One region of the Fructilactobacillus fructivorans genome, then DNA from elsewhere that is predicted to be linked to it. Evidence: predicted binding sites of a transcription regulator. Region 1 holds the regulator's gene; the other holds the start of a gene.
What was found. Region 1 encodes HrcA, which represses chaperone genes, less so after heat shock. Its sites were predicted from a motif close to TTAGCACTCNNNNNNNNNGAGTGCTAA; they were not measured.

Region 1 (15,409 bases):
ATAAAGTCTTAAACTTATTGGGAATTGCCAGACGAGCTGGTAAAATAATATCAGGTGAAGGAATTGTTTTAAACGCAATTAAAAATAGAAAAGTAAACTATTTATTTATTGCGTCAGATTGTGGTGCAAGCACTAAAAAGAAATTCTTAGATAAAAGTAAATTCTATGAAGTTCCAGTTAATACTGGTATGCTTAAAGATGATCTTAGTGACGCGATTGGAATGAAACGATCAATCGTAGCAATTGAAGATAAGGGATTTTCGAAAAAATTTAAAGAATTAAAATAATAAAAATATAAGTAAAGGAGTGTGATTATATGGCCAAAAAAAGAATTTATGAATTAGCCAAAGAGCTTAATGTACCTAGCAAACGTGTGATTGATACAGCCAAGTCAAACGGTTTTACGGTTAAAAACCATATGTCATCGCTTGATTCAAATCAGGAGAAGACCGTACGAGGTGCGCTCAGAAATAATCCAAAGGCTACAAATGGAAGCGTACACACACACGCTCCATCCAAAAAGCCTGTTGACTCCCACAATAGTAATAATGGACATGGCACTTCTAATGGTAGAAATAATCATAATAACAATTCTAATAGAAATGATCATGCTAATGGTCAACATCAAACCAACCGTTCGGATCATAAAGTGGTAAATCAACACTCAAATAATGGGCATAGTAACAATAACCATACCCAACGTCCTGAGAATGCTCATAATAACGGTGGTCATAGTAATACGCAACATCGTAATCAGAACTCTAATAATCACTTTAATCACAGTAATAACCATCCAACTAATCAGCATTCACACAATAATGCTAATGGTCAAAGTACTACCCGTCCTAATAATAATCATCATGCTAATACTCCTGGTAGTAATAACGGAACAAATAAGAAGCCAGTTAATAACACCTCTAAGCCACATAATAATGGAGGTGGAAAATTCGGCGGAAGTTTAAACCGTAATAAGAACAAAAAGGGTAAGAAGCGGAACAAGCGTCGTGATAGTCGTTACAATATGTATTCTAAGAATCAAAGGATTCGTCAGAATCATAAGAAGAACGCTGCTCCAACACGTAAGAGCCGTCCATTACCTAAGGTCTTAGTTTACCAAGATGGCATGAATGCTCAAGATCTTGGTAAGTTATTGCATAGAGAACCAGCAGAAATTGTTAAAAAATTATTTATGTTGGGAATGATGGTTAATCAAAATCAATCACTAGATAAAGATGCCATCGAATTGTTAGCTACTGATTATGGAATTGAAGCTAAAGAAAAAGAAAATGTCAATGTTTCAGATATTGATAAATTCTTTAATGAAGAAGAACACAATACTGATTATCAGGAGTCTCGTCCTCCAGTAGTTACTATCATGGGTCATGTTGATCATGGTAAGACTACTTTACTTGATTACTTAAGGCATTCTCATATTACTGCTGGTGAAGCAGGTGGAATTACTCAAGCAATTGGTGCTTACCAATTGAAGCATGGTGATCAAACCATTACCTTCTTGGATACCCCAGGGCATGCGGCCTTTACGGCAATGCGAGCTCGTGGTGCTGATATCACGGATGTTACCGTCTTGGTAGTTGCCGCAGACGATGGAGTAATGCCACAGACTGTTGAAGCCATTGATCACGCTAAGGCAGCTGGTACTCCAATCATTGTTGCTGTAAACAAGATTGATAAACCCAATGCTAATCCACAACATGTTAAAGAGCATTTAATGAACTATGGGTTAGTACCCGAAGACTTTGGTGGAGATACCATCTTTGTTGATATTTCTGCTAAGAATGGAACTAACGTTGATGAATTATTGAATATGATTTTGCTTCAATCTGAAGTGCTTGAACTTAAAGCTAATCCTAAACAAAATGGTGCAGGATCAGTTGTTGAAGCACGTCTAGATAAAGGAAAAGGTCCAGTTGCTACGCTCTTGGTCCAACAGGGAACTTTACACGTTGGTGATCCAATCGTTGTTGGAGATACTTTCGGACGAGTACGAACTATGACCAATGAAAATGGCAAAGATATTAAAGATGCTAAGCCATCGACTCCCGTTGAAATTACTGGATTAAATGATGTTCCAGAAGCCGGAGATCGATTCATTGTCTTTAATAACGAAAAAACGGCTCGTGCAGCTGGTGAAGAACGTGCCAAAGAAAGCCAAATTGAAGAACGAAAGCAAAATAATCGGGTTACATTGGATAATTTGTTTGATTCAATGAAGCAAGAAGACATGAAACAGGTTAATGTGATTATTAAAGCTGATGTGCAAGGGTCAGTTGAAGCATTAGCTGGCAGTTTAAAGAAAATTGATGTAGAAGGCGTTAAGGTCAACGTTATTCATGCCTCAGTTGGTGCCGTTAATGAAAGTGATGTTGCTCTTGCAGAAGCAAGTAATGCAATTATCATTGGCTTTAACGTTCGTCCTACTCCACAGGCTAAGACTCAAGCTGAAACCGACAAAGTAGATATTCGTCTTTATCAGGTTATTTATAACGCCATTGATGATGTCGAGGCTGCTATGAAGGGTATGTTAGATCCAACTTATGAAGAAGAAGTTACTGGAAATATTGAAGTAAGACAAATTTACAAAGCTTCTAAGGTCGGGACCATCGCTGGTGGAATGGTGCTTGATGGATACGTTCGAAGTGACAGCAAAGTTCGTTTGATTAGAGATAATGTGGTCATCTATGATGGTGAACTTGGCAGTTTGAAGCGTTTTAAAGATGATGTTAAAGAAGTCAAACAAGGCTTTGAATGTGGTTTGACAATTGAAAACTACAACGACATTAAAGTCGGAGATAAAGTTGAAGCATACCACATGAAAGAAGTGCAGCCTAAGTAAGAGCCGTAAGGAGTGATTATAATGGCGCAATATCGTGTAGGAAGACTACAGCAAGAGATTCAAAAAGAAGTCGACGACATTTTGCTCAAACGAGTTCGTGATCCACGGGTTCAAGGTGTTACGATCACTGGTGTTGAAGTGACTGGTGATCTACAACAAGCTACGATTTACTACAGTAGTTTGTCTGACAATAAAGCTGATCAAGAAAAAGTTCAAAAAGGATTGGATAAAGCTACTGGACTAATTCGAGGAGAACTTGGTCACCGTTTAAGTATCTATGTAACACCTGAGATTCATTTTGAACGTGATGGATCAATCCAATATGGAAGTAAAATTGATCGATTAATTGATAATTTAAATAAAAAAGATAAATAAAAAATGACTGGGAATGTTAATTTCCAGTCTTTTTTGCGTAGATAGGATTGGAGTGAAGATATTGATTACTGGGATTGTTCCGTTATATAAACCACGGGGAATGACAAGTTTTGATTGTGTAAGTAAGATTCGTCACATTATCGGACAAAAACGAGTCGGACACAGTGGAACACTTGATCCTAATGTTGATGGGGTCCTTCCCATCTGTTTAGGACATGCTACTAAAGTAGTTGATTATCTTATGCAATCTGGAAAAGTTTATCAGGGGACCATCACACTTGGTTTCTCGACCACTACTGAGGATTTAGATGGCGAAATTGTTAATTCAAATTTTGATTTCATGCCAATTCCTGATGCAAAGATTGACCAAACCTTAAATTCGTTTTTGGGTCAATCCATTCAAATTCCACCCATGTTTTCTGCTGTGAAGGTTAATGGAAAGAGACTGTATGAGTATGCACGAGCGGGGGAACAAGTTGAACGTCCGAAACGTCAGATTGAGGTTAAGCAGTTTGTTCGTCTGAATAGTAGTTCATATGATAATACAAGTCGGACGCAAACTTTTTCCTTTGAAGTCCGATGTGGTAAGGGAACGTACATCAGGACGCTTGCAACTGATTTGGGACGTAAACTAGGAGTTCCAGCTGTAATGTCAAAGTTGACACGAATCCAAAGTGGTGGATTTAACCTTGCTGATACAGTTACGTTTGATGATCTCGATCATGCGGTGAATGCTCATAAACTTGATAAGATTATTTTTCCTATTTCTTACGCTTTAAAAGGTTTTAAAACCATCATCCTTACTGATGAACAATGGAATCGTGTTAAACATGGCGGCTTTTTGAGTATTGATGAAGTAGCTTGCGAAGATGAGATGATAGTTTTAAAGTATAGTAATATTGATCGGGCTTTATATTATAAAAATGAACAAGAAAATAATTATAAACCCAAAAAAATGTTTGATTTAGATTAGAGGAAATTATGAAAGTCGACTATTTATCATATCCACTCGGTGAAAGAAACGAAAAGGAATCCCAGGTGATTGCAATGGGATTCTTTGATGGCGTCCATCTGGGTCATCAAAAAGTGATTAATAAAGCCAAAAAAATTGCAATGCAAAAGAAACTCCCCCTAGCAGTTTTAACGTATGATCATCATCCTTCATTGGTATATAAGAAATTGGATGGGAATGCTAAACGGTATCTCACCCCACTTGATCGAAAGCTGCAATTGTTTAATCAATTGGGCGTGGATAATGTTTATGTCGTAAATTATAATTTTGCATTTCAAGACCAGCAGCCGCAAGAATTTGTGGATAATTATCTCGTTGGTTTGAAGGCTGATACGGTTGTTGCGGGATTTGATCATACTTATGGAAAAAAAGATGCCGGGATGACCGAGCTTCCTGGATATGCTAATGGGAGATTCGATGTTATAAGTGTTGGTGCAGATGAACTAGATGACCAAAAGGTTAGTTCGACTCGCATTCGACGTAATCTTGATCAAGGACACATCCAAACGGTTAATCGGCTGTTAGGTTATGGGTTTGAAAATGATGGAGTAGTAGTTCATGGATTGGCTCGTGGACGTGAATTAGGATTTCCAACTGCAAATATTGAGTATTCAGATAAGCAACGTTTACCTAAATTAGGAGTATACGTAGTAGAAATTAAAGTCAATGATATTTGGTATAAGGCCATGGCTTCTATCGGTAAAAATGCAACCTTTGGGGACAATAATCCCGTTACTCTAGAGATTAATATCCTTGATTTTGATCAGAATATTTATGGGAATCGGGTTAAAGTTAGATGGTTGTCAAAGATGCGAGATGAAGTTAAGTATCAGGGTCCTAAACCACTGATTGATCAGTTAAAAATTGATGAAAATAATACTCGTTTGTATTTTAAGGAGCGTAAAAACCAGTAGTCTTATTTCTTGACGTTCTTGTGTACCTTTGGTAAGGTATAAATGTACGTTAGCACTTGATAATAAAGAGTGCTAAAAGAGGTGATAAGAATGCTCACTGAGAGACAAAATATGATTCTAAAGTACATTGTTGATGATTATACTGACAACGGTGTTCCAATCGGATCGAAGCGATTAGCGAGTCAACTCCCGATGAATGTTAGTTCTGCTACCATTCGAAATGAGATGGCTGTGTTGAGTGGCCAAAATCTGATTCAAAAGGTTCATACTTCGTCCGGAAGAGTTCCTTCAAATGAAGGATATCGATATTATATTGATAATTTGGTTGCTCCCGTACTAGTTGATAATGAAGAGAAAAGTTTAATTCATAATGCTTTGGGCGGAACTTTTCAGCAAATTGATGATATTGTAAAACAATCTGCTGATATTTTATCTAGTCTAACCGATTATACGGCGATGACATTAAGCCCTGAGCAGACTAATACAGAGACTTTACGACATTTTCAACTGATTAAATTATCTGATCATCAAGTAATGGCTATCATTGTCATGAATGATGGACAAGTTGAAAGTCAACCATTTATAACGAATGATCACATTGATGAGGATAAGTTAGTTCAAGCAACTAACTTAGTTAATGACAAACTTTCAGGTAAATCTATTCCCGAAGTTTTGAATGAACTTAAAACTACAATTCCTGAGGAAATTAGAGATTATTTAACTTCTTCTGAAAATTTTGTCAGTGCATTCGAATACGTCATTAATAAATCGCTTAAAGACCATTTCTTTGTTAGTGGAAGAATGAATTTGTTAGACACAATGGACGATAAGAAAGACATCAAGAATATGAAGCCACTTTATTCAATGTTCGGCGATAATTCGAACATGGCTCAGATTTTGGATAATGATGCTAAACCCATTTCTGTTATGATTGGTTCCGAGCTACGAAATGATTTATTGAAGAATTATAGTATTATCTCCGGAACTTATGATGTTGGTGTTCATGGCATGGGAAGAATTGCTGTGATTGGACCGACCCGGATGGCTTATCCAAAAGTTTTAGGACTAGTTGATGCGTTTAAAGATGAACTTCAAAAGCGGATTAACGGATACTATAATAATTATGATAAATAAGAAGGAGGTTCAAAATGGCGAGCGATAAAGAAAAACAAAATAAAGATATTAAAGATGAATCGAAAAATGTTGACGAGTCAAGCGAACCAAAGAAAGATGTAGAAACGGATGAAAAAGATGATTCCGCAAAAAAGATTGATGAATTAAAACAAAAATTAGATTCAGTTCAAGATAAGTACTTGAGAGCTGAAGCAGAGATTCAAAACATTCAAAATCGAAACAAAAAGGAACGCGCTGATATAGTTAAATACGGTGCACAAGATTTTGCAAAAGATGTTGTTCCTGTTATGGATGACCTAAAAAGGGCGCTTAACGTTGACGTTTCTGACGAAAACGGTAAGCAATTAAAAAAGGGAATCGAAATGGTACAGCAACACCTCGAAAAAGCTCTGAAGGATAATGATATTTCTGAAATTAATGCTGATGGAGTGGAGTTTGATCCAAGTCAGCATCAAGCTGTTCAGACGGTATCCCCAAGTGATGAACATCCAAAGGGCACCGTGGTATCCGTTCTTCAAAGTGGATATAAAATTGCTGATCGAATTCTAAGACCAGCAATGGTGGTAGTCGCACAGTAATTAAATTGTTATTAAATATATAAAAAGAAGGTTTTAGGTATGGCAAGTAATAAAGTTATTGGTATTGATTTAGGAACTACTAATTCAGCTGCAGCTGTTATGGAGGGTAATGAACCAAAAATCATTACTAATCCAGAAGGATCAAGAACCACTCCTTCAGTAGTTGCTTTTAAAAACGGTGATATCCAAGTTGGTGAAGTTGCCAAGCGTCAAGAAATTACTAACCCAGATACGGTTGTATCAATCAAGAGTCACATGGGTGAACAGGGTTACAAAGTTAAGGCAAATGGTAAAGAATATACCCCACAACAAATCTCAGCAATGATTCTGCAATACATTAAGGGTTATGCTGAAGATTACATTGGCGACACTGTTAGTCAAGCAGTTATTACTGTTCCTGCTTACTTTAATGATGCTCAACGTCAAGCTACCAAAGATGCCGGTAAAATTGCCGGACTTGATGTTAAAAGAATTATTAATGAACCTACTGCAGCTTCACTTGCATATGGTTTAGATAAAAAAGACAAAGATGAAAAAATCTTAGTTTATGATTTAGGTGGAGGTACTTTTGATGTTTCTGTCCTTGAATTAGGGGATGGAGTCTTCCAAGTTCTTTCAACTAATGGTGATACCCACTTAGGTGGAGATGATTTCGATAAGAGAATCATGGACTGGTTGATTGATAACTTCAAGAAAGAAAACGGAGTTGATCTTTCAAAGGATAAGATGGCTTTGCAACGTTTGAAAGATGCTGCTGAAAAAGCTAAGAAGGACTTATCTGGTGTAACTCAAACTGAAATTTCACTTCCATTTATTTCTTCTGGTGAAAATGGTCCACTTCATTTACAAACAACTCTTACTCGAGCAAAGTTTAATGAATTAACTTCTGACTTAGTTGAAAAAACAAAAGCTCCTCTTGACAATGCTTTAAAGGATGCTGGACTTTCAGCAAGTGACATTGACCAAGTTATTCTTAATGGTGGTTCAACTAGAATTCCAGCTGTTCAAGAAGAAGTTCAAAAATGGACTGGTAAGGAACCTAGCCATTCAATTAACCCTGATGAAGCTGTTGCCCTAGGTGCAGCTATTCAAGGTGGAGTTATTACTGGTGATGTTAAGGATGTCGTTTTGCTTGATGTTACTCCATTGTCATTAGGCATTGAAACCATGGGTGGTGTATTTACTAAGTTAATCGATAGAAATACTACAATCCCAACTTCAAAGTCACAAACATTCTCAACTGCCGCTGATAATCAAACTGCTGTTGACATTCATGTTTTACAAGGTGAACGTCCAATGGCTGCTGATGATAAGTCACTAGGTCGTTTCCAATTAACTGATATTCCTGCTGCACCAAGAGGTGTTCCACAAATTGAAGTTACCTTTGATATTGATAAAAACGGAATTGTTAATGTTTCCGCTAAGGATAAGGGAACTGGTAAACAACAAAAAATTACCATCAAAGATTCCAATGGTCTTTCAGACGATGAAATCGATAAGATGATGAAAGAAGCTGAAGCCAACGAAGATGCTGATAAGGAAAAGAAGAGCAAAGTCGATTTGAATAATGAAGTTGACCAATTGATCTTCCAGACTGATAAAACATTGAAGGATGTTAAAGGTAAGGTTTCAGATGATGAAATTAAGGCAGCTCAAGATGCTGAAGACGAACTCAAAAAAGCCAAAGAAGATGGCGATACTGATGCAATGAAGACTAAGAAAGATGCTTTGAACGAAAAAGTTCAAGCTTTAGCAGTCAAATTGTATCAACAAAACCAAGGCCAAGCTGGTCAAGGACAACAAGGTGGAAATGACGCTAATGGTGGATCATCAGATAAAGGAAATGGAAATGATGATGGCGACACTGTTAACGGCGATTACCATGAAGTTCATGACGATGACAAAAAGTAGTTTTGGCGATTGGCGTTGTTAAAATTGACGAAAGCTAAAGTCGGTTTGGTAGGCTTTGGCTTTTTGTTGTATTATTTGAGTTTGGAGGCGAGCTAATGGCTAGTAAAGATTATTATAAAGTATTAGGCGTTGATAAAAGTGCCAGTGAAGATGACATTAAACACGCTTATCGAAAATTATCCAAAAAATACCATCCAGATATTAATAAGGCTCCCGATGCAGAAGCAAAATTCAAGGAAATTACTGAAGCCTATGAAGTTTTAGGCGATAAAAAGAAACGAGCTAACTATGATCAGTATGGCTCAGCGGATGGTCCCCAAGGCTTTGGAGGCTTTGGCGGTGGTGCCGGAGCTGATGCCGGCGGTCAAGGTGCTGGTTTTGGTGACTTTTCTGATATCTTTAATGATATTTTCGGCGGTGGCGGAAGACGTCGAGCTGATCCAACTGCACCACGTCGTGGTCGTGATTTACAATATCAAATGACGTTAACGTTTGATGAAGCTGTCTTTGGAACTAAGAAGACGATTAAATATAATCGTGAAGAAACCTGTCCGACATGTCATGGAACTGGTGCTAAACCAGGTACTAAACCAGAAACCTGTTCCAACTGTCATGGTAGTGGTTATGTAACTAAGACTGTTAATACACCACTTGGACAGATGCAGACTCAGGAACCATGTCCTGTATGTGGTGGAACTGGTAAAGTTATCAAAGACAAGTGCCCAACATGTGGTGGAACTGGTAAAGTTGAGAAACAACACTCACTTGAAGTTACTGTTCCAGCTGGTGTTGAAGAAGGCCAACAAATGCATATGCAAGGCCAAGGAGACGCTGGTGAAAACGGTGGACCTTATGGTGATTTGTATGTAATCTTTAGAGTACTTCAAAGTAAGTACTTTAGAAGAGACGGTCCAACTATTTACTTTGATCAACCAATTTCATTTGCAACCGCTGCTCTTGGTGGAGAAATTCAAGTCAAAACAGTTCATGGTGACGTTGACTTGAAGATTCCTGCTGGAACCCAGACTGGCACTGTTTTCCGTTTGAAAGGAAAGGGTGCCCCTAAGTTACATGGAAATGGTAATGGTGATGAAATGGTTAAAGTTAAGGTTCAAACACCAAAGAAACTTAACTCTAAGCAAAAGGTTGCCTTACAAGCACTGGCTGAAGCTAGTGGTGATACTAATATCGATGAAAATAAGAATTTCTTTGATAAAATGAAAGATGCATTTAAGTAAACAAATAAAGGAGTAGCCATGTGGCCACTCCTTTATTTGTTTGTTATACATATGTGGGGTTGTTATAATAGTAATAACGACTTGAACGAATTGCATAATGAAAGTAGGAGAATATCGTGGATTATAAAAAAATGAAAGAAAAGCAACGCCGCACAAGAAATTTTGCAATTGTTGCTCATATTGATCACGGTAAATCGACTTTAGCGGATCGAATTCTTGAGTTAACTGATACAGTTGCCAAACGAGACATGCAGGATCAAATTTTAGATAACATGGATCTAGAACGTGAACGCGGAATTACCATTAAATTGAATGCAGTGGAATTGACGTATCATGCAAAAGATGGGGTTGATTATGTATTTCATTTAATTGATACCCCTGGACACGTTGATTTTTCTTATGAAGTTTCACGGAGCTTAGCAGCTTGTGAAGGCGCCTTGTTAGTAGTAGACGCTACTCAAGGGGTTCAAGCACAAACTTTGGCGAATGTTTACTTAGCCATTGATGATGATCTTGAAATCATTCCGGTGATCAACAAGATTGATTTGCCTTCTGCTGAACCAGAAAAAACCAAGAAAGAGATCGAAGATGTTATCGGCTTGGATACTTCAGATGCAGTAGAAATTAGTGCTAAAAGTGGTTTTGGGGTTGAGGATTTATTAGAAGAAATTGTTCAAAAAATCCCAGCACCGAAGGGAGACATTGAAGCTCCCCTTAAAGCTTTAGTCTTTGATTCTATCTACGATGATTATCGTGGAGTTGTTCTTAGTGTTCGTCTTTATGATGGAGTAGTTAAACCCGGAGATAAGATTCGTCTGATGAATAGTGGTAGTGAGTACGAGGTAACTGAAGTTGGAGTTAACTCTCCCAAGCCACTTCAACGAACATATTTAATGGCTGGAGACGTTGGTTACATTACTGCTAGTATCAAAGATATTACTAAAACTCGAGTTGGTGATACAGTCACGGATGCTGATCATCCAACCGAGAAGGCCTTGCCCGGATATCGTGAAATGATTCCAATGGTTTATGCTGGGTTATATCCTACAGATAATGCCAAATTTGATGATTTAAGGGAAGCGCTTGAAAAACTTAAATTAAACGATGCCTCGCTTGAATTTGAGCCTGAATCATCTGAAGCGTTGGGATTTGGTTTTCGTTGTGGATTTCTTGGCTTACTTCACATGGACGTGGTTCAAGAACGATTGGAACGAGAGTTTGGGCTTGATTTGATAACTACTGCACCATCTGTAACTTATCACGTTGACCTAAACGATGGAAGCACAATTGAAGTTGAGAATCCATCTGAGATGCCTGATGTTTCATCAATTAAAGACATTAAAGAGCCGTTTGTTAAAGCTAGTATTATGGTACCAAATGACTATGTTGGAGCCGTAATGGAGATGTGTCAGGATCGTCGTGGCCAATTTGTTACGATGGAGTATCTAGATGATGCAAGAGTTAATGTGATTTATCAAATGCCATTATCTGAAATCATTTTTAACTTTTTTGATAAATTAAAGTCAAGCACCCATGGATATGCATCCCTTGATTATGAACTTTCTGAGTATCGGCAAAGTGATCTGGTTAAAGTCGACATTCTTTTGAATGGCGATAAGGTTGATGCTCTAAGTTTTATTTCACACAAACAGTTTGCTGCTGGCCGAAGTCGGGAAATTGTCAAAAAATTAAAGGGAATTATTCCACGACAAAATTTTGAAATTCCAATTCAAGCAGCAATTGGAGCCACTATTATTGCTAGAACTAACATTAAAGCATACCGAAAAGATGTTACTTCTAGGATTCATACTGGTGATCCTGATCGTCGGGCTAAATTATTAGAAAAACAGAAACGTGGTAAAAAGCGCATGAAGGCAGTAGGAAAAGTTGATATCCCACAGGAAGCCTTTATGGCTGTTTTGCAAACTGATGAAGATCAAAAGAACGACAAGTAATAATTGTCGTTCTTTTTTTATAGGTAATATTAGTAATGATGTATAATTAACCATCTTCAATTATTAGGAGCGATTTTATGTGGAAAGTAAAAAAATTTAGTCAATTGACTTTGGATGAATTGTTTAAGATTTATCAATTAAGGTGTGAAGTATTCGTCGTTGAACAAAAAATTACCTTACAAGATATTGATGATAATGACAAAAAAGTTTGGCATCTCTTCTTGGTTGATGATGATAATCAAATTATTTGTTACGGGAGAATATATGAACAAACCAATTATGTGACTTTTGGGAGAATCGTAGTTAAGCGTGATCATCGTGGTAACCATTTAGGGAAGAATTTAGTCGAAAATATCATGAATTTAATTGCTGACAAGTATCCTAAGAAAGAAATTAGGATCGAAGCCCAAAAATACGTGGAAGATTTATATACATCATTTAATTTTGTGCCCACGGGCGGTATCTTTTTAGAAGGTGGAGTGGAACATATTAAAATGAAACACCAACCATTCATTAAATAACAATAATAATGTTTTAAAAATTAAAATTTGGTATTTTATTTATTATTAAAAACCACTATTATAGAATAGTGGTTTTTTAATTGGAAAATAATGGGATTTTAATTAATTATTAGGAAATGATCATGAATAATGGAATATCGGTTATAGAAACCATTAGCTGATGTTATGGATTGCACAATTGAATTGGATACAAGTATGAATATATGCCCCATGTTTTTTAGAGATTTTCCTAAATCAATAATCTGATTTAAATTCACATCAGTAACTAGAAACCCTATAACTGTGGGGTGTATGATATGTGATATAAGCAACAATATGATTGTAAAAATTTCTTAGAAAAATTTTTTACAAGATAAAAATTGCTTCATGATTAGTTTTAGTGTTCCCTTATAAGGAATATATTTTGATATTTTTTACTTATATACTTGATTAGTAACAGCTAATATAATATACTGTAAAAGTAAGGTAAAGATTAAAGAATTCACGCCAGGGGATTTGAATGTACAAAAAAAGCACTCAAATTGAGTGCTTTCGACGATTAGAGAGGTTAAAAAACTGTAACATAGTTATGAGAAGTAACAATCTAATAAGTAAAGATCTATGAAATAAAAGAGCACACGTATCTAAGACCAGTAAGCAGTAGGAGTGGAAAGTCTTAGTTGATGTGAATGTTGAGAATGCAACAGAAATTTATTACCTCTCTAATCTACACTTTATATTTAATCACACTTTACGAATTTTTACCAGCGAATTCTCATAATTATGAAGCTTATTCGCTAAAGAAGTACTACTTAAAAAGTAGTACTTCTTTTTATTTTGGAATTGCCATGAAAATAACTTTACTATTTGATGGGAACGAATTCTTCTCCCCAAAGTTATCAAAAGAAATACTTTCCCCGGGAGTTCCCAGTTCATGATGAGGATCTTTCGTAATGGTTAGAAGGTGTTCGTGATCACGATCAATATCGTCAAGGGTAGCAGCGTCTAATCTGACTTCTTCACCTGAAGGCATTTTAACGGTAATTTTTCTGAGGTCATGAATTCCATCAGCTTTGATTGAGAATGGGACGTTTATTAACATGATTATTCCTCCTTTGGACTTCAATATCCATTATACATATTTATCACTTACTTTTACAACATCTTTTATGTTTATCAGTGGTACATTTTTTTAAATTAGTAACTATTTAAATCTTTAATCATTTCATTAATTTGGATTGAATGGAAAAGAATCTTAATTAAAAAAAACTGAAATTTTTTATAGGCCAGTAACTCGCAAATTTGTAGAATTCATCGTTTTTCGTTGATTTGTCTCAAAGTGATGAATGTGTGATGATAATAATGAATTCAAATTTTGAGGAAGGATGATTATTTATGTCAGGGAAAAACAATATTGCTGCTTATGACATACTAAAGCCAAGTTGGTATGTTAATCAGATGAAGGGGTGGAGTTTTACTAGCTATTTGTTACTTCTGTTTGGTTTAGGAGTAATTGCTGGATCAACCGTTACACAGCCAATTACGTTTATTGCAATTATGACCATGTTAGCTGGAATGCTTGGATTTACCACCACTATTTCTATTACCAATACTAAACCACTAAACGGAATTTTTGGTTTAGTCAGTGCTTTGATTTATATTTACGTTGCTTTTACCGCTAAGAATTACAATGATATTATTCTACAGACTACATACATTGTACTTTTAGATATTCCGGTTTTGCTAATTCCTAGTTGGGCTACTAACGTTGACAAACACATCAAGAAATTAACTATTAAGGGTAATCTTAAGAAAACACTGATGAATTGGGGGTTGACAGCGCTATTCTTTGTTGTAGTATTAGGAGTTTTATATGCTTGGGAACATGGATATAGTGATAGTCCACGACCATTTGTAGATAGCTTTGCTGCAACAATTGGAATTACAGGAGCTCTTTTAACTACTTTGAGATTTCGTGATACTTATTATTTCTGGCTTGCTCAAGGGATATTCTCAATTATTCTATGGGGAATTACTGCTTATCAAGGTGGAGCAAATTGGACGTTATTCTTAACCTACATTTTGTATCTATTCAATGACCTTCTAAGTTTCTTTGATAAGAACATTGCATGGTTCCATACCAAAACGGTTAATAGCTGATAGATAACGTAAAAAGACGATGACTAAATGTCATCGTCTTTTTTTATCCCTTAGTACTATATCCATTTTGATAGTCAATATTATATCCAGGTTCAACGTTAAAGATGTAGACGTTAAAGTGAATTTGGTTATTTCCAACTGATTGGGCTCTCATTTGGACTCCGCGACTTACTAGTTCGTTGCCACGATAAATTGGAGTTACTTGGTATCTAACATAGTTATTTCGGTTTTGCTTTAAGTAGGTAGCAATGTCATCTTCGTGATAAAGCATTAGTGGAGCGTTAAGGGTTCTGGTTCCCGTGATCAAGTTTTTAGGATTATTGTTTTCACCGCAGAGCTGATAACCAATTAAATGACTCCGATTATAAAGCCAGCCATTATTAATTCGCTTGTTATGCCACCCGGTTGGATTGAAAGTAAGTGGTTCTCGTTTTTTAGTTGGCATTGTTTTTATATTCAACATGCCATTGGCATCGGTAGCACGATTAAGGTGATCAAGATTGTTAAACCTTAGCCAGGGACTTTTATGATTTAATTCTGAAGGAGCAAAATGAGGATTATTATGATCAACTTCGACTTCCTGATTTCCATCATAGTTTAGGTCACTTAGCTTTAGATTGGATGAGTTCTTTAACTGATAATGAAGTTTTTTGAGTTTTGCCTTTTTGGTATCAACCTGACGTTGTAAATTGTTCACGTTCTTTTGAAGTTGCTGAGTATTTTGACTGGAGTTGGCTGAATGATTATGAGCTGATTGGGACTGTTGTGAGCATCCAGT
Region 2 (15,409 bases), on a different contig from region 1:
ATATATAATAATTGATGGTACCAACTTTCAATGAAAGGAAGCATTTCATGAGTTATCAAGCACTGTATCGGACTTGGCGTCCACAAAGATTTGATGAAATTGTTGGCCAGCCGGTCATTACTCAAACTTTAAAAAACGCATTGATAACTAATCAGATTAGCCATGCGTATTTATTTACGGGTCCCAGAGGAACAGGAAAGACTTCGGCAGCTAAAATCTTAGCCAAAGCGGTTAACTGTCCTAACTTAAAAGATGGAGAACCATGTAACGAATGTGCCACCTGTTTAGCTATCAACAAGGGTGCATTTAACGATGTCATTGAAATTGATGCCGCCTCCAATAACGGAGTTGAAGAGATTAGAAATATTCGTGATAAGGCCAAGTATGCTCCCACCGAAGGGAAGTATAAGGTCTATATCATTGATGAAGTTCATATGTTATCAACGGGGGCTTTTAACGCCCTTCTTAAAACATTAGAAGAACCACCAGAACACGTGATTTTTATTTTAGCGACCACTGAACCACAAAAGATTCCGGCTACCATTATTTCACGGACACAGCGGTTTGATTTTAAGCGGATTAAAGCTAGTGACATCTTAAAGCGAATGGAATACATTCTTTCAGAAAAGAACATCGATTATGATGATAAAGCCCTGAAGGTAATCGCTAAAAGTGCTGAAGGTGGAATGCGGGATGCATTGAGTATCTTAGATCAAGCCCTTTCATATAGTAATGATAAGGTAACTTATGAGAGTGCACTTTCCGTGACTGGAAGTGTAACTAGGGATAAGCTACAGTCATACATTGAAGCTGTTTTTAATTCTGACGTTCAAACGGGATTAAAAATGGTTCAAGAAATTTTAGATGATGGGAAAGACGCTAATCAATTTATTGAAGATTTAGTTGATTATTGTCAGAATATTTTGCTTTATCATCAAGATCCCGAAATGGTCCAAAAGAGTGAGTTAGGACTTTTGGGCAGCAATTTTAAAAAGATTGCTGGCGAAATCGGTAGTGAACTAATCTATCAGTACGTTGAAATTATGAGTGATGTTCAAAATCAGATGCGTTATTCATCTCATCCTGATGTTTATCTTGATATACTAACGGTTAAACTTGCTAACGCCAAGAAATCTGGGACAGTTGTCGGTTCAAAAGATGAGGATCATGGTGAAATTAGCGGGACTAAGGAACTTGAACAGCAACTCTCAGATCTCAAAAACCAGGTTTCGGAGTTAAAATCTGAACTGAGTGGCTCAAAAAAGAAGTCACCCGTTAATGAGACTAAGGATCAAAATGTCACTAAGTCCAAGTCAGTTCATCATCAAGGTTCTAATAAGCAAGTTCAGGTAAACCTTACTAAAGTCTACGAGGTATTGGGCAAGGCTACCAGGAAAGACCTAACGGCTTACCAAGACATTTGGCAGGAGCTGTTGCAGTCGCTTTCAGTCACTCAACGAGCTGTAATGCACGTTTCTAATCCTGTTGCGGCAAGTGATCAAGGTGTTGTAGTTGCGTTTGATTATGGCTTTTTGTACCAAAAAGCTGGAACTGATGGAGATCTAATGGATGCCCTCCAAAATGGGCTCGATCGGATTCTCGGTTTTGTTCCCACCGTGGTATTTGTTCCAAATGATGAGTGGCCTCAAATTAGAAGTGATTATCTAAAGAAGCACCGATCAGGAGCTGACAAGTCAGAAGCGAATAATTCAGAGACCAATTCCGATGCTCCTGATGCTTCAAGTGATGAACAACCTGAAGATACAAAGGGTAAAAAAGATAATGATTCCCTTAATCAAGCCAAGCAAATGTTTGGTAATGATATAATTAATGTTAAAGACGATTAAAAAGGAGAAATAATAATGAACGGAATGAATATGGGTAAGATGATGCAAAAAGCCAGAAAAATGCAACAAAAGATGCAGGCTGAACAGGCTGAAATTGAAAAGAGTGAATTTGTCGGTAAAGCACCTGAAGATATGGTAACCGTTACTTTTACCGGTGATCGTAAGATGAAAGACATGAACGTTAAACCAGATGCCATTGATCCTGATGATCCTGACATGCTTTCTGACTTGGTGATCAGTGCCGTTAATGATGCTTTAGGAAAAATTGAAAAGGATACCCAAGATAAAATGGGTCAGTACACTAAGGGAATGAATATTCCTGGCATGTAGTAGAAGAAGGGATTTAAATGCAATATCCAGAACCAATTGCTAAGCTGATTGATAGTTACATGCATCTACCAGGAATTGGCAGAAAAACGGCTACCCGATTGGCTTTCTATACGGTTGATATGAATAAAACTGACGTGAAAAACTTTGCGGATGCTTTGACTTCAACTAAAAATGACTTACGTTTTTGTTCAATTTGCGGCAACATTACCGAGACAGATCCATGTGAGATTTGTTCCGATCCAACCCGTGATCAAAGCAAGATTATGGTTGTGGAACAGTCTAAAGACGTTATGACCATGGAAAAGATGAAGGATTACAACGGTCTTTATCATGTTTTACATGGGGTTCTCTCACCAATTGAGGGAAAGGGTCCCGAGGACATCAACATCAGCTCGCTTATCAAACGCTTGCAGAAAAATGAAGAAGTTAAAGAAGTCATCATTGCCACCAATGCCACTCCAGAAGGAGAAGCTACGGCAATGTATTTAGCAAAGTTAATCAAACCAGCTGGAATTAAAGTTACCAGATTGTCTCATGGATTGTCTGTCGGAAGCGACATTGAGTATGCAGATGAGATGACACTTTCTAAGGCAGTTTCGGGACGAACTGAAATGTGAGGAATTAGCTATGTTTTCTTTATTTAGATATAGTTCTATGAAACAAAATTATGATGACCAGTTGTTAGATACGATTAATTTTTTAAAAAATGATTGGGATCAAGCGGTCCAGACTGAACAAGCTGTTTCTGAGACAGATAATCACTTGTTTGCTCAGACGATGTTGACCAAACAAAAATACATGTTTATGTATCGTCAAGCACGGAAACGTAACATTAAAAATGATCGAATTCAGCCATCAGTATACGAAAACTAAACGCAAGCCAGCTAAACACTAGCTGGCTTTTTAAATAGACATTAAATATAACTTAAAGTACAATGAAAATAGCAAAAATGCTGGGAATGAATCGAATATGACAGGACAATTTATTACATTTGAAGGTACTGATGGAGCCGGTAAGACTACGGTTTTAAACCAGGTGGTTGATGAGATCAAACCAGCCCTTGGTAAGCAATTGTTAACTACTCGCGAGCCAGGTGGAAATCCTGTATCAGAACAGATTCGAAAGGTCATTTTAAATAAAGATGAGACTGATATGGATGATCGATGTGAGGCACTTTTATTTGCGGCTGCCAGAAGGGAACATTTGGTAAAAATCATTTTACCAGCTTTAAAAAGCAACCAATTAGTGTTGTGTGATCGTTATCTTGATAGTTCAATTGCGTATCAGGGTGGTGGTCGTGAGCTTGGCGAAAAAGCCGTCTTGGACATGAATCAATTTGCTACTGAGGGACTCATGCCGGACACGACGATTTACTTTGATGTTCCCGTTGATGTTGGTTTGAAACGCATTGCCAAGCATCGAAGTGGTGAAGTTAATCGGCTTGACCTTCAGGAGCATGATTTTTACGTTAGGGTCCATGATGCCTATGATCGTATCGCTAAGCGGGATCCTAAGCGTGTTATCAAAATTGATGCTACCAAACCAATTGATGAAGTAGTAAATCAAGTACTTTCCGTATTATATAAACGAGCAGGAAATTATTTTAATAAGAACAAATAGGAGGATCAGCCATGAAACTAATTATTGCAATTGTCCAGGATAAGGACGCAGCTAAACTACAATCTGAATTCATCAAACATAAGATTCAGGCCACCCAATTATCTACTAAGGGTGGATTTTTAAAGGCTAAGAACGTTACCTATCTAATTGGTGCTCAAGATGACAAAGTTGACGAGATTCTAGATATCATTAAGTCAACTTGTGAAACCAGAAAGCAGTACATGACACCACCCGTTAGTTTAGCTGGTAGCATTAGCGAAACTTCTTACCCAGTTGAAGTTCAAGTTGGGGGAGCTACGGTGATGATTTTACCAATGGAATCACTAAACCGTTTCTAATTAATATAATGGTAGAAGAAAATCCTGCGCAAAGCGTAATTAATGAAGCAAAACGAAAGCAGCCATCACTGACCCAACACTTTATGGGAGTGGTGACAGCTAATGATCTTAGTCATTCTTACCTTTTTTCAGGAGTAGACGGTCTTGGAAAGCTAGCGGTTGCTAAAACCATTGCAATGCGTTTATTTTGTAAAAACGTTCAAGATGGCATGCCTTGTGGTGTTTGCAATGAATGTATTCGAATTGCTAAAGATGAGCATCCTGACGTTGTGATGGTAAAACCTGATGGACGGAGTATCAAAGTTGATTCAATTCGCTATTTAAAGCGTGAGTTTTCTAAGAGTGCCGTTGAAGGGAATCAAAAGGTTTTTATTATTGATGATGCTGATACTATGACTACCAGTGCTGCTAATAGCTTGTTGAAGTTTATCGAAGAGCCGAACGGACAAGTTAATTCTTTTTTACTTACCGACGATTATCGAAAAATTTTACCGACGATTATTTCAAGGACACAGTTGATAGAATTTCCTAAGATTAACGAAGATGATCTGATTAAATACGTAACTAAAAAAGGGTTGTCTAAAACATCTAGCCAGTTAATCTTAGAACTAACTGGCAATTTAGCGTCACTTGACAAGATGCTTGAAGATGGTTGGTTTAACAAGATGAAAGCAACCGTTGAACGGTGGTTTAATGAGTTAGTTGAGGACGATTATCGTGCTTTTACGAATGTTCAAACCAATTTTATGCCACTTGTCACGGGACGTTTTGAGCAACAAATGACCTTAAAGATGATTTATCAGGTTTTTAAGGACGTTTTTGATGTAAAATTTAAAGATTCTCAACCTGATAGTTTAGGATTTGGCGATCAGTATACTGCTTTGAAGAAAATGGCACTCAAATTGTCCGATGAACAATTGATTACGATCATTACATCAATTTTAGGTAGTACCCGAAAACAGGATATAAATGTTAGTTTTCAGAACATTTTGGAAGTTATTACCCTAAATTGTCTAGCAGTCATTGAAGGTTAGGAGTAAAAGTCGATTGAAAGAATCAGATGTTAACGAGGAATTTAATAATTTAAAGTCGCAATCAGAATTAATGAGTGAGAGAATTGGCGACCTTCGTGATGAAGTGGATAAAGTCATTGAGGAGAATTCAGAACTGAAAATTGAAAATGAACATCTTCGGGAATTAATTGCTGGAAAAGACGGCAAAAATAAAAAGAAGCAACAACTTTCAATGTCGAAGAAGAATTTAGAGAAATTGTACAATGAAGGGTTTCATGTTTGTACCCAGTTTTATGGCAAACGGCGTGATAGTAACAGTAGTTGTATGTTTTGTACCGATATTATATACGGAGAAAGGTAATTCAAGTGGATTTATCAGTTCAAAAGAGTTTTGCAAATCATAATACTGGCAGCTTGTATCTGGTCCCCACCCCAATTGGGAATCTTGATGATATGACAATTAGATCGATTAATATTTTAAAAGATGTGGATTTAATTGCTGCCGAAGATACCCGAAACACGCAGAAGCTGTTAAATCATTTTGACATTACGACCAAGCAAATTAGTTTTCATGAACACAATACAGAACAGCGTGCACCGGAATTAATTGAAAAACTAAGAGCAGGCACCTCAATTGCACAGGTTAGTGATGCGGGGATGCCCTCAATTAGTGACCCCGGACGTGAGTTAGTTCAACAATGTGTTGAAAATGACATTCCCGTGATAAGCGTTCCTGGTCCTAATGCTGGACTTACTAGTTTAATTGCTTCCGGGCTTAAACCACAGCCCTTTTTGTTTTATGGATTTTTAAAACGGAAGCCAAAGGAACAAGTGGATGAGTTGGAAATTTTAGCACAAGCATATCCGACCTTGATTTTTTATGAAGCGCCACACCGATTGAAAAAGACGTTAATAAACATGCAGAAAGTGTTTGGTAACCGACAAGCAACTTTAGCAAGAGAACTTACCAAAAAATTCGAAGAATACGTGCGTGGTGGAATTGATGATTTGGTAGACTGGTCTAAGGAGAATGAAATCCGGGGTGAATTTGTGATTCTGATCGCTGGTAATCCCAATGGTTTTAAAATCATGAAGCCAGATGAAAATAAGGCTCAATTATCGGTTGAAGAGCAGATTGACCAATTGATTAGTAATGGTGATAAGCCCAATGCTGCAATCAAGAAAGTAGCTAAGCAAAATGGGTTAGTACGCCAGGATGTCTATAATCAATACCATCACTTAGAATAAGAGGAAGAAAATGACTGGAGATATTTTTTCTGAAAATCATGAAGTTGAATACTATGAGACTAACCTTTTAGGTAACATGACCTTATCCATGCTAACTGATGTGATTATCATGATTTCACAAGATCAAGCCACTGCACTTGGAGTAGGGACTCAGTATGTCATTGAACATGGGGTTACATGGGTGGTAGCTCAAACCGATATGGATATCACTCGTTTACCGAGGGTTCATGAGAAGGTTCAAGTGCAAACGAGGGGATCATCATATACAAAGTACTTTGCATATCGTGAGTTCTGGGTAAGAGATATGGATGGAAATGAATTAGTTCATGTTGGTAGCCTATGGGTCATGATGGATATTCAATCGAGAAAAATGGTGAAGTTGGATGAAGCCATGGTCATCCCTTATCACTGTGATCGAGTCAGAAGAATTCAACGGTTAAACAAGATTCCGAAGATTCATGATGAACATGATATTATGCAAACCGAGTATCACGTTCGTTTTACTGATATTGATTGGAATTCTCATGTTAATAATGCTAAATACATAGGATGGATGGTAGACGTCTTGCCTTATGATTTTCTGGCTTCTCATGTGCCAACGGAAGTAAGCATCAAATATGAAGACGAAGTTACGTACGGAGATCCCGTGTTAAGTCGAGGTAAGTTCATCAATACCGATAATCAAATTCAAACTGTTCATGATATTTCAGTTAATGGAAGTACTAAATCGATTGCTGAAGTGAAATGGAAAAAGTTGGATAAAAAAGGAAGCAAATAACATGCATGTTTTAGCAATTGATACCTCTAATCAACCACTAACAGTGGCCGTTCTTGATGATGAACGGGTCTTGGCAACGACTACCATGACTACGCATCGAAAGCATGCGGAATATTTAATGCCCATTGTTGAGAAACTGGTTAAGTATGCCAAATTAACTCCCCAGGATTTAGATCGAGTTGTTATAAGTAATGGACCAGGGTCTTACACCGGAATTAGGATTGCCACTACGGTGGGGAAGGTGTTAGCAGATACTTTAAACATTGATTTAGTTGGTATTTCAAGTTTAATGGCACTTGCCCTAAACGTTCAAAAGGAACATCAGCTGGTGGTTCCGCTTTTTGATGGTAGAAATGATAATTTGTTTACAGGATTGTATCGGACTTCTCAAAGTGGTCCCGAGGTTGTGATTGAAGATCAACACATCAATTTTGATAAGTGGTTACAGAAGCTTGACGAATTTAATGAACCAATCATCTTCGTTGGAAGTGATGTTGATCATTTTGTGGATCGTTTGAAATCACATTTTGGAACGAATTTTAAGAGCTTAACCGGAATTGATAATTTACCACAAGCTGCCAAGATCGGGGTTTATGGAGAAAAGCAGGACCCGGTTTCCAACATTAATAATTTTAATCCTAATTATCTTCGTTTAACTAAAGCACAAGCCGACTGGCAAAAGTTGAACCCTGGGAGGGAAAACGAGTCCTATGTTGAGAAAAATTGAATCATGGTTAAAAAAGAATTTGAAGAAAAAAGAAGAAGCCAAAATTCAACGAGGACTTCAGATTCAAAACCACATTGTGGATATTAACGGAACTGATTACTATTTTGGGAAGGGTTCTATTACCGACATTCCTGATATTGTGAACGTTGAAGAAGAAGTTTATGATAAAAAGGCTGCTTGGGATCGAGAACGTTTTTTAAATGATTTAAAAAAACATAAAAATAGTTTATACATGGTGATTCGTAAAGCGGATGAATTGATTGCGTTTGTTGGGTGTTACATTTCACGTGATAGTAAAAACTGTCACGTTGAAAACATCGCCGTGTTACCAAAGTTTCAGAATCGTGGTCTTGGCTATTTCTTATTAACGATGGTAATTAGAAGAGCACGATTAATGAAATTACGAAGTGTCTCAGTTGAGACTCGCCTAAGTAATATTAAGGCGCAAGATTTAAATCGTGATCTTGGGTTTATTCAAGTTGGAATTGATCCGGATTACTATAACGATGGTGAAGATGCCGTAGTAATGAAATTAGATCTATCTAAGCAAAAAGTAGCCCCAAATAATTTTGGAAGATAGTTAGAAACGGTGAGTGAGATGCAAGAAAACAGTATGATTTTGTCATTTGAAAGTAGTTGTGATGAAACAAGTGTGGCCGTCATAAAAAACGGGAATAAAATTTTATCCAATGTTGTTGCAACTCAAATTAAGAGTCATCAAAGATTTGGCGGAGTGGTTCCCGAGGTAGCTAGTCGACATCATATTGAAGAAATTACCATTTGTATCAATGATGCTTTACAGCGAGCTAACGTTACATACGATGATTTAACCGCAGTCGCTGTGACATATGGTCCTGGACTTGTTGGTGCTCTTTTGATCGGAGTTACAGCTGCTAAGGTGGTTGCCTGGGCACATAATCTGCCACTAATTCCGATTAATCACATTGCGGGGCATATTTACGCAACTAACTTTGTTAAACCAATTACTTTTCCAGCCATGGCACTCGTTGTTTCTGGTGGTCATACCGAGCTAGTTTGGATGCCCAAGGAAGGTAAGTTCGAAATCATTGGTGAAACAAGGGATGATGCTGCTGGTGAAGCATTTGATAAAATTGGACGAGTACTAGGAATTAATTATCCAGCTGGTCCTACCGTCGATGCTATGGCACAAAAGGGTAAGGATACATTTGCCTTTCCACGTGCTATGGAAGCAGATGATAATTATGATTTTAGTTTTAGCGGATTAAAAAGTGCTTTTATTAATACGGTTCATCATGCCGATCAGATTGGAAAGACTCTAAATAAGAACGATTTAGCGGCCAGTTTTGAAGCCGCTGTGGTGGATGTCTTGGCAGAAAAATCACAAAGTGCACTTGAAAAATATCCTGCCAAAGAGTTCATTTTAGCTGGTGGAGTAGCAGCCAATCATGGGATTAGAGAACGACTGGCTTCAGTCGCAAGTAAGGAAAATGTCGAATTTGTTAAAGCACCATTAAAGTTATGTGGTGATAATGCAGCTATGATAGGTGCCGCTGCGGCGGCAATGCAGCACCATCAGGAAGCTGGCAAAGCTTCGTTAAATGCTGATCCTGGATTAGAATTTGAATGGGCTCCAAATGAGAATTAAATCGTTAATAACAAATTAAAAAATTAATTTGTCCTACGTTGTCGGGCTTTTCAGACGCTTTCATTTTTATATTATTTCACAAACAATTTCTTTATGGTAGAATTGGTCTTGTGACTTATTAATCTCGACAATAATAATAGGAGATTTAGAAATGGCTGAGACAAAAATTCCGCGAGCAACCGCAAAACGATTGCCGCTTTACTACCGTTATTTAAATATTTTACATGACGGTGGTAAGAAACGAATATCATCAAATGAATTAGCCGACGCGATTCAGGTGGATTCTGCCACCATTCGTCGTGACTTTTCATATTTTGGTGCCCTTGGTAAACGGGGTTACGGATACGACGTAGATAGTTTACTAGAGTTCTTTAAGAAGATCCTGAACCAAGACCAACTTACCAATGTAGCTTTAATCGGTGTTGGTAATTTGGGACACGCTCTTTTGAATTTTAACTTTCATATGGATAGTAATATTCGGATCTCTGCTGCTTTTGATGTTAACCCTAAAAACGTTAATACCATTCAGGGTGGAGTTCCTATTTATCCAATGGATCAGTTGGTTAAACAACTGAAAGATCAACAAATCAGTGTTGTGATTCTTACGGTACCTGGTAAAGTTGCTCAGCAGGTTGCAGATCAAGTGGCTAAGGCTGGGGTCAAGGGAATCTTAAACTTTACTTCGGTTCGACTATCGGTTCCAAAAGAAATCAGAGTTCATAATGTTGATTTAACCAATGAACTACAAACATTGATTTATTTTATTGATCATTATGATAAAGATTAAGCATCCAATTTTGGATGCTTTTTTGTTTTTACTGGGCAAAGTTCTTGCAATAATTTGAAAAAAATAATATATTAAGAATGTAAGTTAGCACTTGATAAGTGCAAGTGCTAAAATTTAACAAAGATATTCATTGGAGGGATTAACGTGTTAGAACCATTAGGAGATCGCGTAATTGTCGAAGTGCAAGAACCAGAAGAAAAAAATGTCGGTGGAATTGTTTTAGCAAACAACGCTAAAGAAAAACCACAGATGGGTAAAGTTGTCGCTGTTGGCGCAGGTCGAGTTCTTGATAACGGACAAAAAGTTGCCCCTTCTGTTAAAGAAGACGACATGGTAATGTTTGATAAATATGCAGGTACAAAGGTTGAATACGATGGTACTCCATACCTTGTAATGCATGAAAAAGATTTACTTGCAATCGTTAAATAATTAAAAAAATAAATTAATATGAGGTGATAATCATGGCTAAAGAGATTAAATTTTCTGAAAATGCTAGAAATTCAATGTTAAATGGTGTTGACAAATTAGCTGACACTGTAAAAACAACGATGGGTCCTAAGGGACGTAACGTTGTTCTAGAAGAAAAAGCTGGAGATCCAACCATTACAAATGATGGTGTTACAATTGCTAAATCAATTGACCTTCCAGATCACTTTGAAAACATGGGTGCAAAATTAGTATCTGAAGTTGCTTCAAAGACTAATGATGTTGCCGGTGATGGTACTACTACTGCTACTGTTCTTGCTCAAGCAATTGTCAAGGAAGGTATGAAGAACGTTACTGCTGGTGCTAACCCAGTTGGTGTTCGTCAAGGAATTGAAAAAGCTACTAGAACAGCCGTTGACAGTCTTCACAAGATGAGCCATCAAGTAACTAGCAAAGATGATATTGCTCAAATCGCTTCAATTTCATCTGCCAACGAAAAAGTTGGTAACTTGATTGCTGACGCAATGGAAAAAGTTGGTAATGATGGTGTTATTACTATTGAAGAATCACGTGGTGTTGACACTAGCCTAGACGTTGTTGAAGGAATGGAATTTGATCGTGGATACATGTCACAATACATGGTTACCGACCAAGAAAAAATGGAAGCTAACTTAGATAATCCCTACATTCTAATTACTGACAAGAAAATTAATAATATCCAAGACATTTTGCCATTACTTCAATCAGTCGTTCAACAAGGTCGTTCACTATTGATCATTGCTGATGACATTGGTGGTGAAGCACTTCCAACCCTTGTTTTGAACAAAATGCGTGGAACATTTAACGTAGTTGCTGTTAAAGCTCCTGGCTTTGGTGACCGTCGTAAGGAACAATTACAAGATATCGCTACTTTGACTGGTGGTACTGTAATTACTTCTGATCTTGGCTTAGATCTAAAAGACACTACTATTGATCAATTAGGTCAAGCTAACAAAGTTAACGTTACTAAAGACAACACTACTATTGTTGAAGGTAAGGGTAGCAAAGAAGCAATCGACAAACGAATCGATGAAATCAAACAACAAATTGATGCCACTGATTCTGACTTTGACCGTGACAAGTTGAAGGAACGTTTGGCTAAGTTGGCAGGTGGAGTTGCTGTTATCAAAGTTGGTGCAGCTACTGAAACCGAACTTAAAGAACGTAAATACAGAATTGAAGATGCTCTAAATGCTACGAGAGCTGCCGTTGAAGAGGGATTTGTTCCCGGCGGTGGTACTGCATATGTCAACATCTTAAAGGACGTTGCTAAGATCCCTGCTGAAGGTGACGAAGCAACCGGAATCAACATCGTTGTTAAAGCACTTGAAGCTCCTGTAAGACAGATTGCTGAAAATGCTGGTGTCGATGGTTCAGTTATCGTTGATCATTTGAAAGATGAAAAACCAGGAGTTGGTTACAACGCTTTAACTGGTAAGTACGAAGACATGATCAACGCTGGAGTTGTTGACCCAACCAAGGTAAGTCGTTCAGCACTTCAAAACGCTGCATCTGTTTCAGCTCTTCTATTGACTACTGAAGCCGTTGTTGCCGAACAACCAAAAAATGATAATGATCAACCAGCCGCTCCACAACAACCTGGAATGGGTGGAATGATGTAATCAAAGTTTGATTAAAAAAAGAGTCCGTATGGACTCTTTTTTTATTCTCAATTATGATGAATTATCTAGGTTAATGTAGTACAATTGCATTTGACTTTAAAATTAAGGATTTATTAAGTTAAATATGACATATTAAAGGAGTATGGATTAAATGTGGCGGTATTTAAAAAGACTAATTATTGGACGTCCGCTTAAAACAACGGAAGGCTCTGGTCAGTCTCTTACTAAGTTCAAAGGCTTAGCCTTATTATCATCGGATGCTTTGTCATCAGTTGCTTATGGTACTGAACAGATCACTGCAGTTTTGATTACTTTATCAACTGCAGCTTTGATGTATCAAATGTGGGTTGCACTACTAGTATTAGTTCTGTTAGCCGCGATCACATTGTCTTATCGACAGATCATTTATGCTTATCCTTCAGGTGGAGGGGCATATGTAGTTGCTAGAACTAACTGGGGTGATACAGCTGGTCTAGTGGCAGGTGGCTCACTACTAGTTGATTACATGCTGACGGTTGCTGTTTCAACTACATCAGGAACTGAAGCGATTACTTCAGCCATTCCTGCGTTGTACAATTATCAGATTCCAATTGCCATCTTAATTGTTGTGTTTATCATGATTTTGAATCTGCGGGGAATGCATGATTCCGCATCTTTCTTGGTTATTCCAGTGTACTTATTCATCGTGATGATTATCATTTTAATCATTGTCGGTGCTTACAATATTTTAACTAATAAAATTACTTATCATGCTTATGCACCATTAAATGCTTCCGTTAAGGGAATGACCCTAGTTCTATTCTTTAAGGCGTTCTCATCTGGATCAGCATCGTTAACCGGAGTTGAAGCGATCAGTAATGCGGTTCCTAACTTTAAGCAACCTAAGCGAAAGAATGCTGCTAATACGTTAGGAATTATGGCCATTATTTTAGGAATTTTCTTTGCTGGGATTACCTTCCTGAGTTATTACATGGGAGTTATTCCTAACGCTAAAGACACCGTCCTTTCACAGATTGGTACGAATGTCTTTGGTCACGGGATCATGTATTACTTACTTCAGTTGGCAACCGCATTGATCTTGGCCGTTGCTGCTAACACCGGTTTCTCAGCTTTCCCAATCCTGGCCTACAACATGGCTAAGGATAAATACCTGCCTCACGCTTACCTAGATAAGGGTGACCGATTGGGCTATTCAAATGGAATTATTTCATTGGCATTGGGTGCCATCGTTTTGATCGTACTCTTTAAGGGTAAGACCAACCTCTTAATTCCACTTTATGCCGTTGGTGTGTTCGTTCCATTTACATTATCTCAATCAGGAATGATCGTTCATTGGTTCAGAAACAAAGAGGGTTGGTGGCCAATGAAGGCCGTGATTAACTTCATTGGAGCCTTTATCTCTGTTATGCTGGTGGTCTTCCTGTTTGCACTTCACTTTGCAAACGTATGGCCATACTTGATCATCATGCCATTACTTCTCTTGATGTTTTACAAGATTCATCTTCACTATCAACGAATTGCAGAACAACTTCGGATCTCAACTGATCCTAATTACGAGAATCATACGTACGCTGGTTCAACGGTAATTGTGCTAGTTGGAAACGTTACTCAAGTTACTAGACAAGCGATCAATTACGCGCGTTCCATTGGTGATAACGTAATTGCAATGCATGTTTCGTTCGCTGATAATCCACAAAAAGAAGAGAAGATTTCTACGAAATTCAAAGAAGAATATCCAGACATTCGATTTGTTGATATTCATACTTCGTATCGTTCAGTGGTTGATCCAGTACTGAGATTCTGTGATGTAATTGCTAAGCAGGATGAAGATCGTAATTATACGACCACGGTTTTGGTTCCTCAATTTGTGCCAAAACACTACTGGCAACAGGTTCTTCATAACCAGACTGCTGTTCGATTGAGAACTGCGTTAAATTCACGTCAAGATATTATTGTATCGACTTACAACTATCATTTGAGTGAGTAATTAAACAAAAATCAGGCTACCTTCGCGGGTAGCCTGATTTTTTTATTTAGTTTACATATGAGAAGAGGCATTAACGTTAATAAATTGTTGTTGGTTAAAGTCATACAGTCCTTGATCGGTCATTTTAAGCGTTGGAATAACGGGTAACGTTAAAAAGGACAGGGTAATGAATGGATCGAAATCAATTGGAGCGGCAATTTGTTTATAATCGCGATAAATTTGTTTGGTTTCCTTAGCAACCGTTCGATAATCCTTATCTGACATCAGTCCAGCCACGGGAAGAGCAAGGGTGCTCAACGTTTGTTGCTTGTTTACAACTGAAATTCCACCACCAGCAGTGATTAAGTTATTGATAGCTTGTTCAATGTCATGGTCACTCGTTCCAACGGCTACAATATTGTGATCATCGTGAGCAATAGTGGTTGCGATTGCACCATGTTTAATTTTAAATCCTTGGACTAAGCCAACTCCAACGGTACCTAAGTTGTGGTGACGCTCAACTACCACGATTTTTAAAATATCTTGACTTGGGTCACTTTGAAAGTTATCAGTAGGAGGGATATTTAAAATTAGGTGTTTTGTATCGATGTGATTAGGTTTGATGCCAAGAACGTGGGCCTTACCAGTAGTTAGAGGTAAACGGAGTTGGTTAGATTTAAATTCGGCATGAACGGTATTTTCTGTAAAGGGCGTAGGATGACTATGATTTTCGGTGACAATCTGACCGTTTTTAATTACTTGAACGGGGGTTGGATTATTAACATCGTTCAAAATATTAAGGTCGGCCTTAAACCCTGGTTGAAGTTTTCCCACTTGGCTTAACTGATGGGCTTTAGCAGCATTAAAGCTGGCCATAGTGTAGGCTAATTCTGGTTTAACGCCCGCTCCTAAAGCTAACTGAATGTTGTCATCAATGCTTCCTTCGTCAACTAAATCCGAAATCAACTTATCATCAGTACAAAAGGAGAAATTAACGGGATCTTCTTCCTTCATGGCGGGCAGCGTACTTTTTAGATCGC

Region 2: groES (co-chaperone GroES) is a predicted target of HrcA. The motif match lies at 10,401-10,427, and genes of this name have one in related genera.

What each region holds. Positions count from the first base shown of each region.
Region 1 covers NZ_JOJZ01000007.1:80,637-96,045, reverse strand. Annotated here, with positions in the region: gene LfDm3_RS00555 (L7Ae/L30e/S12e/Gadd45 family ribosomal protein) at 1-287, shown strand, start outside; gene rnpM (RNase P modulator RnpM) at 1-1, shown strand, start outside; gene infB (translation initiation factor IF-2) at 317-2,854, shown strand; gene rbfA (30S ribosome-binding factor RbfA) at 2,876-3,229, shown strand; gene truB (tRNA pseudouridine(55) synthase TruB) at 3,291-4,202, shown strand; gene ribF (riboflavin biosynthesis protein RibF) at 4,211-5,155, shown strand; gene hrcA (heat-inducible transcriptional repressor HrcA) at 5,246-6,289, shown strand; gene grpE (nucleotide exchange factor GrpE) at 6,304-6,867, shown strand; gene dnaK (molecular chaperone DnaK) at 6,907-8,778, shown strand; gene dnaJ (molecular chaperone DnaJ) at 8,874-10,016, shown strand; gene lepA (translation elongation factor 4) at 10,133-11,971, shown strand; gene LfDm3_RS00505 (GNAT family N-acetyltransferase) at 12,049-12,492, shown strand; gene LfDm3_RS00500 (hypothetical protein) at 13,304-13,573, opposite strand; gene pnuC (nicotinamide riboside transporter PnuC) at 13,867-14,631, shown strand; gene LfDm3_RS00490 (DNA/RNA non-specific endonuclease) at 14,675-15,409, opposite strand, start outside.
Region 2 covers NZ_JOJZ01000019.1:165,929-181,337, reverse strand. Annotated here, with positions in the region: gene dnaX (DNA polymerase III subunit gamma/tau) at 48-1,847, shown strand; gene LfDm3_RS04640 (YbaB/EbfC family nucleoid-associated protein) at 1,863-2,177, shown strand; gene recR (recombination mediator RecR) at 2,195-2,794, shown strand; gene LfDm3_RS04630 (YaaL family protein) at 2,832-3,050, shown strand; gene tmk (dTMP kinase) at 3,148-3,798, shown strand; gene LfDm3_RS04620 (cyclic-di-AMP receptor) at 3,810-4,136, shown strand; gene holB (DNA polymerase III subunit delta') at 4,145-5,170, shown strand; gene LfDm3_RS04610 (DNA replication initiation control protein YabA) at 5,184-5,510, shown strand; gene rsmI (16S rRNA (cytidine(1402)-2'-O)-methyltransferase) at 5,516-6,397, shown strand; gene LfDm3_RS04600 (acyl-[acyl-carrier-protein] thioesterase) at 6,408-7,175, shown strand; gene tsaB (tRNA (adenosine(37)-N6)-threonylcarbamoyltransferase complex dimerization subunit type 1 TsaB) at 7,177-7,902, shown strand; gene rimI (ribosomal protein S18-alanine N-acetyltransferase) at 7,886-8,482, shown strand; gene tsaD (tRNA (adenosine(37)-N6)-threonylcarbamoyltransferase complex transferase subunit TsaD) at 8,501-9,529, shown strand; gene LfDm3_RS04580 (redox-sensing transcriptional repressor Rex) at 9,681-10,316, shown strand; gene groES (co-chaperone GroES) at 10,461-10,745, shown strand; gene groL (chaperonin GroEL) at 10,778-12,403, shown strand; gene LfDm3_RS04565 (APC family permease) at 12,555-14,390, shown strand; gene ade (adenine deaminase) at 14,442-15,409, opposite strand, start outside.